Antarctobacter heliothermus: one gene and its partner. The protein of the gene in region 1 interacts with the protein of each later gene in a pairwise test. Links are inferred from orthologs where the notes say so. Each region holds a gene or a part of one and is shown on either strand. Other genes may lie near its edges. The genes, in order: mtgA and ANTHELSMS3_RS21030.

Region 1 (13,026 bases):
GCCCGCTTCCTGCAGGACGGCGAAAAGATGCAGCTGTCTTATGCGGTGATGAACACACACCGCACCGTGGGCACGCGGATCTCCAGCCACATCGTGCAGAAATTCGGGATGCGCAACGCGCTGCAACCCAACCACCTGCACGTCAAGCTGACCGGCTCCGCCGGCCAGTCGCTGGGGGCTTTCGCAGCGCCGGGCCTGAAACTGGAGGTGTCGGGGGACGCCAACGACTATGTCGGCAAGGGCCTGTCCGGCGGTCTGATCGTGGTCCGCCCGCCGCTGGTATCGCCGCTGGTGGCGTCTGAGAACACGATCATCGGCAACACGGTGCTCTACGGCGCCACCGATGGATATCTTTTCGCTGCAGGCCGTGCCGGCGAACGATTCGCGGTACGCAACTCCGGCGCGTCGGTGGTGGTCGAGGGCTGCGGCTCCAACGGCTGCGAATACATGACCGGAGGCGTTGCGGTGATCCTTGGCGCCATCGGCGCAAACTTCGGTGCCGGGATGACCGGCGGCATGGCCTATATCCATGACCCGGACGGCACCGCCACGGCGATGATGAACATGGAAGGGCTTGTTACCTGCCCGGTCACCGTCACCGCATGGGAAGACCAGCTCAAAGGCCTGACCGAACGGCACATGCAGGAAACCGGCAGCCGCAAGGCAACCGACATCCTGCAAAACTGGGATCTGGAAAAGGCACATTTCATGCAGATCTGCCCCAAGGAGATGCTGGACAAGATCCCGCATCCTCTGGGCATCGAGGGCGATCTGGCCGTCCCGGCCGAATAAGCCGTCGTGTAACCACAGTCCCAAGGGCCCGGTCACGCGACCGGGCCCTTTTTCGGTCCGCCCGACCCACCCGCCTGTTTCTTCTGTCCGGAAATATCCCGGGGAGCGCGAGGGGCTGGCCCCTCGCCTGCACAACATCCAGCACCGCACCACCGCTCAGGCGTTGGCGACCGGCACCGGCTGGGCTACAGAGACGTCATGGCAGTCAAGTCAAGAAAATCGACACGCGGCAAGCCGCGCGGAAAAAACAAAAAGGCCTCGCGGTCGTTTCGTCCCCTTGCCTTTGTCCGGCGCTGGCTGTGGCGAACCGGCTTGGCCCTGGCTCTGCTGGCGGTGTGCGTCGTTCTGCTGTTTCGCGTGGTCAATCCCCCCACAACACATACCATCTGGTCTGAATCGCGCCGCTTGGACGGCGTGCAGCGTACATGGGTTGATGCCGCGAACATCGCCCCGGTCATGCTGCGCTCGGCCGTGGCCGCAGAGGATGCAAATTTTTGCACCCACTGGGGCTTTGACATGGATGCCATCCGCGCCGCCATCGACGACGGCGCAAGCCGGGGGGGCAGCACGATCAGCCAGCAGGTGGTCAAGAACGTCTACCTCTGGCAGGCGCGCAGCTATGTCCGCAAGGCATTGGAGGCGCTGATGACCCCCCTGTTGGAGGCGCTCTGGCCCAAACGGCGTATCCTAGAGGTCTATCTCAACGTCGCCGAATTCGATGAGGGCGTCTTTGGCGTCGATGCAGCGGCGCGTCACTATTTTGGCGTCAGTGCGGGGGCGTTGACAGACCGGCAGGCCGCATTGCTCGCCTCGGTCCTGCCCAACCCCAAGGAACGCGAGGCCAACCGCCCCAGCGCCGCGATGAATAGGCGGGCGGCAACCATCATGGATGGCGCTGCGCTGATCGCCAAAGACGGCCGCGCCGCCTGTTTCGAAAACTGACAGGGTTTGATCTGATGATCCGATCACCCGCACGCGGCTGCCGCGTGCGGGTGTTTTTTCGGGCGCCTCAGAAGTCCAGCTTCAGCCCGTGTTCCAGTTGCAGGGTCTCTGCCTCCGGCATCGACAGCCGCGTCACGATCGCGCCACGGCCATTGGCAACCGGACGCTCCCGCTTGATGTTGAAGGTAAAGCGGCGGTTGTCGTCGATCTGCTCCACATCCACCTCAAGTCCCCAGGTCAAGCCGCTGGCAGCATCCGTCCGCTCCCAGGCAAAGGCCAGCCCCACACCGCAGTTCGTCGCGTCGTCGTACGACGACAGCTCGCAGACAAAGCGCGGGGTAAAGGCCGTGCGCATCATGCCGGCCAGTGCCTCTGCCCCGCCCGGTGCGGCCAGGCTTTCGAACCGGATTTCCGCCGTGGCGCGCACGCCGCTGAAATCGTCCAGATCGATCACGCCGTCATGGCTCAGCCCCAGTTGCGTGGCGGTGACATCCGCATCCCCGGCCTTGGCATAGGACAGGTCCAGCCCGACCCGCGGCTTCATCACAAAGCTGTCAAAGGCCCGCTCCCCCGAAACGCCAACCCCGGCAAACCCGGCAAGATAGCTGTATTGGCCGGTGGCGTTGATCGGCGCGGCGGCGGCATCAAAGTCGATGTCAAACGTGTGCCGCCCGGCTGCCCCGGCGACGTAGTAGTCCAGGAACAGCCCTTCCGCAAAGCTGCGCGCGCCGTACAGACCGCCATTGACACCAAATCCGTCGATGGACCCGTCGCCCAGTCCACTGACGTCGGTGCGGCTATAGTAGCCACCCAGGAAGTAACCGGACAACGCCTCATCGCTGATGAACCGCTCTCGCTGCCAGGCGAACTGCAACAGGGCCTGAACGCCGGTGTCCTCTGTCTTGTTCAGCGAGAAGGTGCCATCGAGGATCTCACGCGTGTCGGTAACACAGTTGTAAGCGTCGCGACCAAAGGTGCCGCGCGCAGCGCCGGTTCCGTCCTGCACCTGGACACTGCCATCGACGTCAAAACCCTCGATTGTTCCGCAATGCAGGTCACGTCCGGCCTGCAGGCGCTGCAACGCGCCCTTGGCCATCCGGCTGAACGCCTTGGTCTGGGTTGTGATCGTCTCCTTGAGATCGTCTTCAAGGATCTCGGTCAGCGGTTCACGGATCTGGTCGACAAGGTCGTCCGTCACCGTGACCGTCGCCAGTGCCAGCGGCGCACCGTCATAGCGGGTGTCGCCCGAGCTGACCACGACAGTCGGCTGACAACTGTGCGTGCCTTCCACCTTGTCATCGTCGATGGCGCGGATCGTCAGCGCCTGCGGCACCGCGTAGTCCGCCGACGTGAAGGTCATGCTGGCCGGGGACACGGAACACTGACTGTCGCCAGCAAAGCGCAAGGTGACCGGCGATGTGGGTGTTCCCAGCAACGCAAAGGTCATGGTGGCATCGTCGCCGCCGCCTTCGTTCGTCACAAGATCCACGTTGACCACCGCGATGTCGGCAAAGTCGTCATCGGCAATGTTGGCGCTGCGCGTGACCGTGGTGCCCAGCACCGTGGTCAGGTCACCCGCTGTAACGCCGGTCAGCGTGATCTCGACCGTTTCCGGCCCCTCGATCTCGCCGTCTTCCAGAACCGGCACGGTGATCGTGGCCGATATGGCGCCCGCCGGGATGGTCACGGTGCCCGAAAGCGCGGTGAAGTCCGTGCCGGACGTAGCAGAGCCTGCAACGGTGTAGCTGATCACCGTATCCACCGTCGAAACACGACCCTGCGTGATGGTAAAGGTGGCGTCGGTTGGCGCGCCGGCGTTCGCCTCTGCCCCGTCGGACGAGGCGGTGACTGTGACTAGGTTCTCGGCGCACTGTGTCATCGGGATGTTGTTGGACAGGACAAAGGGGTCGCCCGATTCAATCACAAAGCTGGTATAGAACGCCGGGTTTGCCGCCAGTGACGTGTCGGCAAGGAAACCGGTCGCGCCGGTCTCGGACGAGCCGATCACCGCCGGGTTGGCTGGCAGCAGCGTTGTCAGATCCAGCGTCCCAGAGGACAGCCGCGCCGTGCTGGGAATGCCCACCGCCGTGGGATAGTTGAGCGACATGGAATAGGTGCCCGGGCGCTGCGCGAACCACTGGATTTCGCCGGTTGTCCCGTCGCGGGTGATGTTGATGTCATTCAGCGTGCCCAGAGACCCATTGCTCCCCGAAGGCCCCGAGACGGTGAAGCCGCCGCCGGGGATGATGCGGCCATCGTCCTCGCAATAGAAATAGCCCTGCGGATCAAAGTCCTGATCGTCGGGGATGGCGTCACCGTCGCGGTCGCCAGTTTCTAGGATGTCGGCAACGCCGTCACCATCTGCATCCGGCAGCGGGGTCGGATTGGGCGTGCCGGTCAGGTCGGTGGTCACGTTGATCGCCGTGGCTGCATCGGACAGGTTGCCCGCCGCATCCGCCGCCGCGCCCGCGTCCAACGCGATTTCCACAGTGCCATCATGGTCCGGTGTGACGGTAAAGCTGTAGTCCGTGCCGCTACCAGTCAGCGCCGAAGCGGTGCCGTTGACCAGCGCGACACTGGTCAGGTCCAGACCGGTGACCACCTCCGAAAAGGTAAGCGTGGCAATAAAGGGATCGGCCTGAGGTGTGATCGGTCCGGCAAGGGTCGCAGTCGGAACAGCCACATCCTTGAGCTTGGTGTCTGTCGCATTCGCGCCAGTGTTGCCTGCCGGATCGGTCAGCGCAACACTCAGCGTTACAGTGCCATCAGACAGCGGCGACAGGTCCATACCGCTGATCTGATCGGTGGCGCTGGCGATGGTGCCTGCGCCGCTGACCGGCGTGCCGCCCCCGTCTGACGAGATGGTATAGGCAAAGCTGGCGCCGACCTCGGCCCCCGCAAAGGTAAAGCTGACCGCCGCCTGATTGCCCCCGTTGATCGGGTTCTGATCAAGGGTCGCACTATACCCGGCGGGCGCAACGACGTCCTTGGATACACTGGCAATGGCCTGCGGGGCCGGGTTGCCGGCTGCGTCGCTGGCATCGGCAGTCAGGCCAAGGGGGCCATCCGCAAGGGATGTCAGGTCAAGCGACACGGACCATGCTCCGCCGGTCACGGTGGCCACACCGGTCACAAGACCCGCTGCCGCATCGCTGACCGATACATTGACCATTGCCCCATCAAGCAGATCCGTTGAGGTGCCCGAGATCACGGTTGATGCCGCCTCTGCCCCATTGACCACGTCATCCCCGGCCAGCGGCGCGTCGAATGCCAGGCTGGGGGCTGTGGCATCCTTGATCGCGGTGTCTGTCGCATCATCGCCGGTGTTGCCCTTAAAGTCGGTCAACGTGACGGTGAGGGTCAAGGTGCCGTCAGGCAGGCTGGACAGGTCGATGCCGGTCACCTGATCGGTTGCGGTTGCGATGGTGCCGGTGCCGGTGACAGGCGCACCGCCCCCGTCCGAAGCGATGGAATAGGCAAAGGTCACGTCGGTGCCGGGCGCGCCGGGTCCAACCTCAGCATCGGCGAAGGTAAAGCTCACCGCTGTTGTGTTCGCGATGTTCACCGGGTCCTGATCCAGCGTGGCGGAATAGCCGGTGGGCGCGACAGTGTCCTTGAGGAAACTGGTCGAGGTCGAGGCGCTGTTGCCTGCGGCGTCGGAGACTACCGCCGTCAGGGTGATGGTCCCGTCGCCAAGCGACGACAGGTCCAGCGCATCGGTCCAACTGTGCGCAGGCGCGGGACCGGCGGTCAGGCCGGTCGTGACCGAAACGCTGCCCGCTGCGCCGTCGGTGGCGGTCAGGACAACCTGTACCGCGTCGGCGGCGTTCAGCGCCGTGCCCGATGCGGTGAACGCCGCAGCCTCTGCCGCGTTGACCGCGTTGGCGTAGAACGCGTTGGCGCCCGCCGCCGGATCGAGAATCTCGATCGTGGGCGCGGTGGTGTCCTTGGTCAGGGATGCGGTGTCCTGCACTGCCGGGTTGCCGGCCAGATCGGTCACGTCCGCTGACAGTTCATAGTCGCCATCCGCCAGTGCCGCGATGTCGAAAGTCAGGCTCCAGCTGCCCGCGCTGACCGGGGCCTCGCGATAGTAGACCGCCGTGCTGGCGCCGTCGCGCAGGATCAAGCGGACAATCGTGCCATCAACGACGCCCGTGGCGGTGCCGGAGACCGCAAAGGACGCGGCCTCGGCCCCATTGATCACATCATCAACCGCTATCGGCCCATCGATGGTGACAACGGGAACGTCGGCGTCTTTGGTGGCCGTGGCCGTGGCCTGCGGTGCCGGGTTGCCCCCGGCGTCCGAGGCGTTGGCAGTAAGGTTGAGAGCGCCATCGGTCAGCCCCGTGACATCCAGTGACAGCGTCCAGACGCCGCCCGCCACAGTGGCCGTGCCAGTTGCAAGCCCCACGCCGGTATCGGTCGCATTGACGGTCACCACGGCGCCATCGGCCAGCCCCGTCGAGGTGCCTGAGACGGTCACAGCTGCCGCCTCGGCGGCATTGATCACGTCATCTCCGGCCAGCGGGCTGTCGATCGCCAGACTGGGCGCATCGGTGTCCTTGGTCGCGGTGCCGGTAACGACTGCGCCCGCGTTCCCGGCCGGGTCGATCAGGATCACGCTGACGGTCAGTGTGCCATCGTCAAGCGAACTGAGGTCCAGCCCGGTCACATTGACCGTTGCCGTCGCCGCGGCAACCGTGCCGGGTGTGACAAGCGATGCGCCGCCATCGGACTCGATCCGCAGGGCGACAGTGGCCCCCACCTCAGCGCCGCTGACAGTGATGTCGATCGCGGTCTGGTTAGAAAGGTTCACCGGATCCTGATCAAAGGCCGCCGTGTACCCTGTGGGGGCGACGGTATCCAGTGTGGCGCTGGCCGTGGCCTGCGGGGCCGGATTGCTCGCCGCATCAATGGCATCAGCGGTAAGGGCCAGCGCCCCGTCCGCAAGTGCCGTCAGATTCAGCGTGGTCGTCCAGACGCCGCCCGTGACCGTTGCAGTGCCCGTGACGGATCCGGCAGCACCATCGGCCACCGCGATATTGACCGTCGCGCCATCCGCGAGGTCGGTAGAGGTTCCGGAAACGATGACCGCCGACGCCTCTGCCGCGCTGATCAGCCCGTCGCCCGCAAGGGGCGTATTGATCGCCAGCGCAGGTGCAACAGTATCCTTGCCGACAGTATCGGTGGCCTCCACGCCGGTGTTGCCCGCCACATCGGTCAGCGTGACCGTCAGGGTCAACGTGCCGTCACTCAGCCCCGACAGATCCAACCCGCCGATCACGTCGGTGATGGTCGCAATCGTGCCGGTCCCCGTGACAGCGGCACCGCCGCCATCCGACGCGATGCTATAGGCATAGCCCGCGCCAACCTCAGCCCCGGCAAAGGTAAAGCTCATCGCCGCCTGATTGGCCCCGTTCACCGGGTCCTGATCAAAGGCAACCGTATAGCCCGCAGGCGCGGTGGCATCCTTGGTCGTGGTGTCCGTCGCGTTCGCGCCGGTGTTGCCCGGCACATCGGTCAGCGCAACAGTCAGCGTCAGCGTGCCATCACCCAGAGCCGAGACATCGATGCCAGTGACCTGATCCGTCGCCGTGACGATGGTGCCTGTGCCAGTAATGGCTGCCCCGCCGCCGTCCGACGCGATGCTATAGGCATAGCCCGCGCCAACCTCTGCCGCTGCAAAGGTAAAGCTGACCCCCGTCTGATTGGCCCCGTTCACCGGGTCCTGATCAAAGGCAACCGTATAGCCCGCAGGCGCGGTGGCGTCCTTGGTCGTGGTGTCCGTCGCGTTCGCGCCGGTGTTGCCCGGCACATCGGTCAGCGCAACAGTCAGCGTCAGCGTACCGTCGCCCAGAGCCGAGACGTCGATGCCAGTGACCTGATCCGTCGCCGTGGCAATCGTGCCTGTGCCAGTAATAGCTGCCCCGCCGCCATCCGACGCGATGCTGTAGGCAAAGTCTGCACCAACCTCTGCCGCTGCAAAGGTAAAGCTGACCCCCGTCTGATTGGCCCCGTTCACCGGGTCCTGATCAAAGGCAGCCGTATAGCCCGCAGGCGCGGTGGCGTCCTTGGTCGTGGTGTCCGTCGCGTTCGCGCCGGTGTTGCCCGGCACATCGGTCAGCGCAACAGTCAGCGTCAGCGTACCGTCGCCCAGAGCCGAGACGTCGATGCCAGTGACCTGATCCGTCGCCGTGGCAATCGTGCCTGTGCCAGTAATAGCTGCCCCGCCGCCATCCGACGCGATGCTGTAGGCAAAGTCTGCACCAACCTCTGCCGCTGCAAAGGTAAAGCTGACCCCCGTCTGATTGGCCCCGTTCACCGGGTCCTGATCAAAGGCAGCCGTATAGCCCGCAGGCGCGGTGGCGTCCTGCGCCGTGCCGCTGACCTGGATGTCATAGACGGCTTCATCAACGTCGTTGCTGCCCAGCGAGAGATTAAAACTGAACGGCTGGCTGATGGTGGGATCGGTCTGAATCGCCGCTGCGGGCGTGTAAAGAATGGTGACGGTCGTGCTTCTGCCGATCGCAACAGAGGTCGAAAGCGGTCCGGTGACGCTGTCCACCACCACATTGGTCAACCCGAAAAAGACCGGCGATGGGGCCAAGGTCAAGACATCCGACCCCGTGTTGGAAATGGTCAGGGTCAGCGTCTGCTGCACGCCCGCGTCCAGTGTCCCCTGGATCAGTGTGCCGCCATCGGCAACCGCCCCCCCGACAGAGCCAGAGATGTCGATTTCCGGCGAGATCACGGTCAGCGTGGCCGACGCCGGGCCCGAATTGCCCAAAGATGAGGTCAGATCGCCGGTCAGATTGTTCAGCGCGCCCGCGGCCGTCGGCACGACATCGACATTGACGGTACAGCTGGACGCGCCGGCAAGGCTGCCGCCGGTATAGCTGAGGGTCCCTGTCCCGCCCGTGGCGCTCAGCGTTCCGCCGGTACAGGTGGTCGACGCGTTCGGGGTCGGCGCGACGACCAGATTGGCAGGCAGGGTGTCGATGAAGCTGATCGAAGTGGCGGCAAGACCGGACCCTGTGTTGTCGATGGTAAATGTCAGCGTCGAGGACTGGCCAAGACTGATGCTGGCCGGAGAGAACGCCTTGGTAAAGGCCGGCTGCGGCACAACGGTCAGCGTGTCGCTGGCGCTGCCCGAGTTGCCAAGGGATGAGGTCAGGTCGCCGGTTGTATTGACCAGGGCACCCGCCGTGGCGGCGGTCACATCAACCGCGATGATACAACTCGCCGAGGCAGCAACAGCCCCCCCGGAATAAGAGACGGTGCCGCTGCCCGAGGTAGCGGTCAGCGTGCCCCCGGTACAGGTGGTCGAGGCATTGGGCGTGGCCGCGACAACCATCCCGGCGGGCAGGTTATCGGTCACGTCCAGGGAACTGGCCCCGATGACTGCGGCACTGTTGTCCACAGTCAGGGTCATCGTCGTCGCAAAGCCTGCGGCGATTGTCGGATCGGCAAAGTCTTTGGAAAAGGTCGGTGCCGGAACCACCACAAGCGTATCCGACGCGGCAGATGCTGTCGGCACGCCGCTGACAAACAGTTGGCTGGTGGTATTGGAATAGTTGCCCAGCCCGGCGCCGCCGGGCACCGTGACCGTGGCGGTCAACGTGCAGGTCTGCCCCACTGCCACGCTGTAACCCGAGGCCGTGAGAAAGCCGCTGCCACTGAACGTGCCGCCGCCGCCACAACCTGCGCTGGCGGCGTGGCCAGTGGCCACCGTGCCGCTCAGCATCGCATCCAGATCGTCGGTAAAGCTGATGCCGGACACCGCTCCGCTGCCAGTGTTGACAACGGACAGGCTAAGCACGGTGCTGCCGCCCGCAGGCACACCCACATCGGCAAAGGACTTGCTGAACATCAGGTCAACGACCGCCGCCACCTCAAGCGTATCGCTGGCGGCATCACCTGTCACATTAAAACCGCCAATGGTCGCGGTGACGTCGGACGTGGTGTTCACGACCGTCCCCAGCGCGGCCGTGCCGGGAATGGTCAGCGATGTCGTTATGGTACAGGACGCCCCGCTCGCAAGCGCTACGCCGGACACGATGAACGAATCTGTTCCGGTGCCACTGAATGAACCGCCACAGCTATTGGACAGAACGCTGTCAATGATCGTCCCCGACAGCATGGCGTCCAAATTGTCGCTGAACGTGATGGCGCTGGCCGCGCGCGCTGGATCCTCGTTCGTCAGGGTGAATTCCAGCGTCACAGCGCCGCCCGGGGCAACTGGATCGTCGGTGAATTCCTTTGAGAGCGTGATCAGATTGCTTTGCACCTCCAGCGTCGCTGTCGCCGGATCAACGATGATTGCGCCTCCCATGTCCGCGGAAAGCGAGCTGGTCACGTTGCCATAAGTCCCGTCCGGCGCGCTCGCCGGTACCAACACCTCGACCTCTATTGTGCAAGTATCTCCGGACAGGACGGCCCCGCCTATATAGGTAAGGAATGTCGTTCCGGACAGCGACCCGCCGCAGGTGTCCGTGCTGGCCGGTCCCGTGGCCGCAAACCCCGAAAGATTGGCCTGAAGGTTGTCGGTGAAAAAGGTGATCGTCGCGTCATCGGTCGGGTGCACGTTCTCGATTGAAAAGCGCAGCGTAGTTGTCTCACCCGCAATCACCGGGGTGTCCACGAACTCTTTGGTAAAGTTCAGGCCGACCACGGACAGATCGTCACGCGCCGTGCCAAAGCCGAACGTCGTCCCGTTTGCTGTGCCGGACAGGGCATCTGTGGTGTTGCTATAGGTGCCGATTGCGGCGGAGGCGGGAACGTTCACTGTAACCGGAATGGCACAGGAATCCCCGTTCGCGCTCAGCGCACCGCCGGTGAAGGTCAACAAGGTGTTCCCTGCCGACCCTGATAGCGTCCCGCCACAGGCCGAGATCGGCAGCCCTGTCGCCGTGGCCCCGGACAACATGGCATCCAGATCATCGGTAAACGACAGCGCCGAAACAGCGGCGGATTCCGCGCCGGTGACAATATCAAACGTCAGGGTGACGGTACCGCCCGGCACCGCGCTGCTCGCAAACGTCTTGTTGAACACAACGTCCGCCCCGGCCCCCACGACAAAGCTGTCGCTGTCTCCCAGACCGGTGACGCTGCCGCCCGCAAGGGTGGCGGTCACTTGATCTGTGACCAGCGTGTAGGTGCCGCCCGACAGATCGCCCGGCGTGGTCAAAACAACGTCAAAAGTACAGCTTGCGCCGATCGCCAGCGAACCGCCCGTCAGTTCGATTCCCTGATCATCGGCACCAGGAAACACAAAGCCAATGCTCGAACCCGCGCCACAGGGGGCCGCAGGCAGGGTCGCGGTCAGCGGGAAGGACAGCGGCGGGATCGGATCCAGCAGCACCCCCACATCCGACGCGGCATCAGTCGTCGAGGTGTTGGTGATCGTGTAGCGCAACACGATGTCATCGCCCGCAGAAATCACCGGATCGGCGGCAAATGTGCCATCTTCGAGAATTTCGAACGCCAGCGTCGGCGCGCTGCCGCCTGCTGGGATGATCAGCGTATCAGTGGCCGCGTTGCCGGTGACCGGAACAGCGCCCACAGTGCCGGTGATCGTCGATGTCGTGTTGGGATAGCTGCCACCGACCGCACCGCCCGGCACCGCCAAGGCCACCTTGATCTTGCACTGATCGGCGGCGGGGACTGTTCCGCCAGTAAAGCTGATCGTCGAGGTGCCCGTGCCGCCAACTGTACCGCCGCAGGTGTTGGACAACAGGCTGTCATAGGTCAAACCGCTCAGAGCCGCGTCCAGATCGTCGCTGAACGCAACGCCCGTCGCGCTGTCAAAGCGGTTGAAATTGTTGATTGTGAATTCCAGCTCGGTGGTGCCGCCGGCATTTGCCGGGTTGATCAGGAAACTCTTGGCAAGGTTCAGCGCCGCCACCGTGACAGACAGCGTATCCTGAGCAGAGCCGACATCGACGAAATCGGCCTGCAGGCTGGTCCTGTTGACCAGATCGCCACCTGCGGTGGCCTTGACGTCAACCGTGACCGTACAAGAAGAACTGACCGGCAGAACCTCGAATCCGGGGAAACCATTGAAGCCGTTTGCGTCAAGCTGGATCGAACCGGACCCAGCCACCGCCGTCAGGGTCGTGTCCGGCGCGCTTAGGCTGATACAATCGGTCGTGGCATTGGCGGGGCTGGCAACCTCCATCCCCAAAGGCAAGGTATCGACAAGATCAAGGTTGCCGACCCGTACGCCGGCAGAGGGGTTGGTGATCGTAAAGGTCAGCGTCGATTTACCGCCCAACGACACGGAAGCAGGCGAAAAAGACTTGTCGAACGTCACGGCATCGGCGTCCACCGTCAGTGTGGTGCTCGCCGGGCCGGAATTTCCCAGTGTCGAGGTCAGGTCGCCCGAGGTGATGGTGCCGGTCGATGATGCCATCACGATCAGCACGATCTGACAAACACCGCCCCCAGCGATATCGGCATCGGCAAAGCTTAGCGTCGTACCGCCCGACGGCGCGGAAACGACCGCACCAACGCAGTCGGTATCCACTTCCGGATCACCCCGAAAGGTCATGCCTGCAGGCAAGGTAGTGGAAAAGGCCGCATCTAACGCCGCGCTCGCGCTGCCAGAGTTGTCAATCGAATAGGTCAGGGTTGAAACGTTGCCTGCGCCGATGGTCCCGGAGGACAACGCCGCGTTGAAGACCGGCTGCGCCATGGCGGCCGCCGATGTGAGAAGAGCTATGAACCAGACCGCCACAAACCGATTAAAAAGCTGACCGACCGACATAGAATTCCCTCCGCAAACGCCAAACCGCACATCTGCCCGCCAACCCTGAATGAGGGGGCACGCGACAGGTGTCCTGCGTATTTCACTTTTTCGTAACTGAGCGGTTTACCGCTGGGAAGCCTGCATGGTGGAAACAAGGCCAATTCTACCAAAGCGCGAAAAGAAGTGCGGCTTTCCAGAGACACCCATTAACGTCACCCGCCAAACCCCCGAAATTGAACACGGCTTGGCAATCAAGGGGAAAAGCGGCACCAAAGCCTCGTTTCAGGGCGCAACCAGCGTTTGCAGGTCAAAGATCGGCAACAAAACCGACAGCACGATTACCAGCACCATGGCCCCCACCAGCATCATCAGCGCCGGTTCCATCAACGAGGCAATCCTCTTGCGCTGAGTCGACAGGCCGTTTTCCACCAGCGCCGCCGCACGGCCCGTCATCCGTGCCAGTCGTGCCGACACCTCTCCGGCCCGGATCAACTGCCGCGCCACCGGGGGCACGACGCTCAGCGCCGTCAGCGCGCTGGACAGGG
Region 2 (4,867 bases), 4.3 Mb from region 1 along the record:
CCAGCGCCATAACTGCCAATGCCGGATCAAGACCCAGCGCATCGGCCACAGCCAGTGCGCCCATGGCGTTGACGGCAAAGTGCCTCCCCGGAGCCAGAACCTTGAACAGACGCGTCTCAACCCCCGCCCGGCCCACGGCCACCGTGCAGGCGTCTCGCACTGTGACGCGGTACAAACGGTACTGGTTGCAGGCCTTTTCGCCAAAGCTGACGGCAAAGCGGCGCCCCGCATCGGCCTTTTCCCGCAAGATCGGGCTGATCGGCAGATCGCCGTTGAAAATGGCGGTGCCGTAGGGTTCCAGTCCATCAAAGATGGCGGCCTTTTCGCGCGCAATGCCCTCAACGCTGTCAAAGGCGGCAAGGTGTGCGGGCGCGACAATCGTGACCAGCGCCACATGCGGGCGGGTCAGCCGCGCCAAAGGTGCAATTTCGCCGGGGTGGTTCATGCCGATCTCGATCACGGCAAAATCCACATCGCGTGGCATCCGCGCCAGCGTCAGCGGCACACCCCAGTGGTTGTTATAGCTTTTCTCGGCGGCATGGACGCGGCCCTGCGCGCCCAGGACCGTGCGCAGCATTTCCTTGGTCGATGTCTTGCCGACCGAACCTGTCACCGCAACGATCCGCGCGCGGGTGCGGGCGCGCGCGGCCTCACCCAATGCTTCAAGTCCGGCCTGCACATCCTTGACGATCAATAGAGGTGCAGAGTCATCCACACCCTCCGGCACATGGCTGACCAGTGCCGCCGCCGCGCCACTGTCCAGCGCTTGTTTGACGAAATCATGACCGTCGCGCGCCGCCTTGAGCGCCACAAACAGATCGCCGGGCTTCAGGGTCCGGGTATCAATCGACACGCCCGTTGCAGTCCAATCGCAGGGCGTGGTGCCGCCGGTGGCGGCGACCGCCTCGGCCGAGTTCCACAAAGGCGTGCTCATATCCCCTTCCCGTCCAACGCCGCCACCGCAATGCTGGCCTGCTCTACGTCGTCGAAGGGGTAAACCGTGTCTCCCACGGTCTGCCCGGTCTCATGCCCTTTGCCGCAGATCAGCAGCGCGTCACCGGGGCCCAGCCCGTCGACACCGCGCAGGATCGCCTCTGCCCGGTCAGCGACCTCAAGTGCCTCAGGCGCGCCCTGCATCACCGCTGCGCGGATCAAGGCGGGATCCTCAGAGCGCGGGTTGTCGTCGGTGACAATCACGCTGTCGGCGTTTTCGGTTGCTGCCATGCCCATCAGCGGGCGTTTGCCACGATCCCGGTCGCCGCCCGCGCCAACCACGGCGATCAACCGCCCCATGACATGCGGACGCAACGCCTTGCAGGCGGTCGCCACCGCGTCAGGGGTATGGGCGTAATCGACAAAGATCGCCGCCCCGTTGACGCGCTTGGCGGCCAATTGCATCCGTCCGCGCACCGTCCCCAACAGGGGCAGCACATCAAACACATCCTCCGGGTCACCGCCGCAGGCAATCACCAGCCCCGCCGCGACCAGAATGTTTTCCGCCTGAAAGCCGCCGATCAGGCCAAGGCGTTCCTGCCGCACCGTGCCCTCAAAGCTCAGCCGGATTTCCTGCCCCGTGGCATCAAACCTCTGTGCCTCAAGACACAGATCTGCCGCCTCACGTCCCACGGTGATCACCTCTTGGCCGCGTGCCCGCGCAATGGCGAGCATGTCCACGCCGCGCGGGTCGTCGATGTTGATCACCGCGATCCCGTCCTCGGGCAAGACGCGGGCAAATAGCCCCGCCTTGGCAGAGAAATACTCGTCAAAGCTTTCGTGGTAGTCCAGATGGTCCTGGGTGAAGTTGGTGAACCCCGCCGCCGTCAGCGTCACGCCGTCCAGCCGCCGCTGCGCCAACCCGTGACTGGACGCCTCCATCGCGGCGTGGGTCACGCCCGCCTCCGCCGCGCCGGACAACACCCGGTGCAGGGTGATCGGCTCTGGCGTGGTGTGCTTCAGCGGTGTTTGCCAATCGCCCTCAACGCCGGTGGTGCCGACATTGACCGCGCGCAGGCCCAGTTCCTGCCAGATCTGCCGGGTAAAGCTGGCGACCGATGTTTTGCCGTTTGTGCCTGTCACCGCAACCACGGTTTCCGGCTGAGATCCGAACCACAACGCGGCCGTATAGGCCAGCGCCTGACGTGGATCCTCGGCGATTACCAGCGCCGCGTTCGACGCCGCCAGTTCCGCCTCTGCCATCTTTGCGCCCGCCGCATCGGTCAGTACCGCTGCAGCCCCCATGCGCAAGGCGAACTGGATGAACTCTCCGCCATGCACCCGCGTGCCCGGAAGCGCGGCAAACAGAAAGCCCTCGCGCACCTCACGGCTGTCAACTGCCAGCCCCGTCACCGCGACCTCTTTTCCGCCACGCGCGGTAAGACCCAGTTGTGACAGACTCTTTGTCAGGATGCTGCGTTCAGACGCCATGTTTCAATCGCCCCCGGCTGTGGTTCTGGCCCTGCGGTTCCACAGGTAGCCCTGCGCCCACGCGGCCCTAGTCTGAGGCCGTCGTCAACGTCTTCTCCTGCCCCGTATCATAATCAGGACGCAAGTCCAGAAGCGGGGCAATTCGCGTGATCATCTCGGCGGCAACAGGCACAGCCGTCCAGCCAGCGGTGCGGCGCGGGGTCGATCCGGAGGTCTCGACCGGCTCATCCAGCATCACAACCAGCGCATAGCGCGGCGCATCCGTCGGGAACACCGAGGCAAATGTCGCAATCACCTTGTCCTTGTGATAGCCGCCGCCGCGTTCCTTGGGCTTTTCCGCCGTCCCGGTCTTGCCCCCGACCCGATAGCCCGGCACCTCGGCAAACGACGCGGTGCCCTTCTGCCCGATCACGACCTTGCGCAGCATCGTGCGCGCCTGTTCCGCCACCTCATCGCGCAACAGCTTGTCCCCCATGCGGGGGCCATCCTGTTTCAACAAGGTCGGCTGCACCACATGGCCGCCATTGGCAATCATCGCGTAGCCCGCCGCCAGATGCAGCGGCGAGACGGAAATCCCGTGGCCATAGGAAATGGTGACAGCCGACAGATCCGTCCACCGTTCGGGGATCAGCGGCTTGGCATTGCGGGCCTCGACGATTTCCAGAGGGGAAGGCGCGAACATGCCCAGATTTTCGTAAAAGTCCTTTTGCCGGCCCCGCCCGATCGCCATGACCAACTTGGCCGTGCCCCGGTTCGAGCTGCGCACAATCACGTCCTCGACCGTCAGCTTGCCATAGTTCTTGCCCTGAAACTCACCCACCTTGAACCCCAGCACCTCATAGGGCGGCGAAGTGTCGATCACAGTTTGCGGATGGACCAACCCCAGTTGCAGCGCCTGCGCTGCGGTGAAGATCTTGAAGGTTGAGCCGAGCTCATACAGCCCCTGCACCGCACGGTTGAACAGCGGACTGTCGCCTGCCTTTTCCCCCGCAATTGGCACGCGCGGGCGGTCGTTGGGGTCGAAATCCGGCAGGGACGCGATGGCAATCACCTCACCCGTGTAAATATCCATCAGCACACTGGCAGCACCCTTGGCGTTCAGCAGCTTCATGCCCGCATCCAGCACCTCTTCGGTGGCGGCCTGAATGGTCAGATCCAGCGACAGCGTCAGCGGCACGCCCTGCCGGGCAGGATCGCGCATTTCCGCATCAAAGTACTTTTCGATGCCCGCCGTACCGATCACCTCCGCCGCATGAACCCCCTCATCGCCAAAACTTGCGCCGCCCAAAACATGGGCCGCAATCGCGCCGTTGGGATACAGCCGCATTTCACGCGGGCCGAACAACAGACCCGGCTCCCCGATGTCATGCACTGCCTGCAACTGCTCGGGGCTCAGCTTTTTCTTGATCCAGAGGAACTTGGTCTTGGGGTTGGTAAACCGCGCCCCCAGCTTTTCGGCGTCGATGTCGGGAAAGATCGCCGCAAGCTGCTGCGCCGCACGCAGCGGATCAACCATCTGCTGTGGATGCGCATACAGGCTGTGGGTCGACATGTTGGTGGCCAGAATGCGGCCATGCCGGTCGGTGATGTCCGCCCGGGTTGCGACGATGGACGCCCCTGTCAACTGCGCGCGCGGCTCTTCGGGTTCCGACGCGGACAAGACCCCCATCCGCGCGCCCACCACGCCATAGGCACAGACGAACATGACCGCCAGCACCAGCAACCGCCCCTCGGCACGCAGTCGCAGCCGGTCACGGATCTCTTCGTGGCGCAGCCTGCGGTTCTCGCGTTCGATGACGTCGGGGTTTTCGCCATTCTGGCGGGCTTCAAGGATGCGTGCCAGCGGGCGCAGCGGCGTGCGGGTCATGGGTTTGTCGCTCCGGCAGAGGTGACATCGACGGGTTTCGTCAGATCAAGCGCCAGAGGCTGCGGATAGGCCACCTGATCAATGCTGCCAAACTGATCCGGGCGCAGCGGCAACAGCCCCAGCCGGTCAAAGTTCAGCTCTGCCAGATCGCGCAGCCGGTCGGGCCGATTCAGATAGGCCCATTCCGCACGCAGGATCGCCAGCCGTTCACGCGCGGCACCTATGTCGCGGCGCAGATCGTCCACGTTGTCCAGTTCCGCCTTGGTTCGGTAGTTTTCATAGTAGGCCCAATAGCCGGATGTGATGACGGCCATGGCCGCGAGCAGGAACAAAACACTGCGCATCTCATCGTCTCCTAGGTGTTTGTGGTGTTTGTTTCATCATTGGCATCGACAGTTCCGCCGCCTCGACCGGACGTGCGGGGATATCTGTCCGCCGCCCCACGCGCAGCTTTGCAGAGCGTGAGCGCGGGTTCTCTGCAAGTTCTTCGGCATCCGGCCCCACCGCCTTGCGCGTCAGGACCGTAAAGGGGTCCGTCGCCTCATGGGTCTGGTCGCCATAGCGGTTCACATGGGT

Evidence for each region.
Region 2: the proteins of mtgA (region 1) and ANTHELSMS3_RS21030 interact in binary tests that used the Escherichia coli proteins (3 or more experiments, as listed by UniProt). The link is inferred for Antarctobacter heliothermus from one-to-one orthologs.

The regions. Positions count from the first base shown.
Region 1 is NZ_CP022540.1:178,386-191,411, forward strand. What follows is about bases 1-2,862. They hold mtgA (monofunctional biosynthetic peptidoglycan transglycosylase), read left to right. Parts: upstream 1-990; coding sequence 991-1,734; downstream 1,735-2,862. Other genes in these bases: gltB (glutamate synthase large subunit), read left to right, coding at 1-792; ANTHELSMS3_RS00960 (Ig-like domain-containing protein), read right to left, coding at 1,802-2,862. In the rest of the region: more of ANTHELSMS3_RS00960, read right to left, coding at 2,863-12,499; ANTHELSMS3_RS00965 (type II secretion system F family protein), read right to left, coding at 12,764-13,026. UniProt on the Escherichia coli protein: Peptidoglycan polymerase that catalyzes glycan chain elongation from lipid-linked precursors. May play a role in peptidoglycan assembly during cell division in collaboration with other cell division proteins.
Region 2 is NZ_CP022540.1:4,443,694-4,448,560, forward strand. What follows is about bases 1,892-4,867. They hold ANTHELSMS3_RS21030 (peptidoglycan D,D-transpeptidase FtsI family protein), read right to left. Parts: upstream 4,292-4,867; coding sequence 2,492-4,291; downstream 1,892-2,491. Other genes in these bases: ANTHELSMS3_RS21025 (UDP-N-acetylmuramoyl-L-alanyl-D-glutamate--2,6-diaminopimelate ligase), read right to left, coding at 1,892-2,424; ftsL (cell division protein FtsL), read right to left, coding at 4,288-4,635; rsmH (16S rRNA (cytosine(1402)-N(4))-methyltransferase RsmH), read right to left, coding at 4,637-4,867. In the rest of the region: ANTHELSMS3_RS21020 (UDP-N-acetylmuramoyl-tripeptide--D-alanyl-D-alanine ligase), read right to left, coding at 1-934; more of ANTHELSMS3_RS21025, read right to left, coding at 931-1,891. UniProt on the Escherichia coli protein: Essential cell division protein that catalyzes cross-linking of the peptidoglycan cell wall at the division septum. Required for localization of FtsN.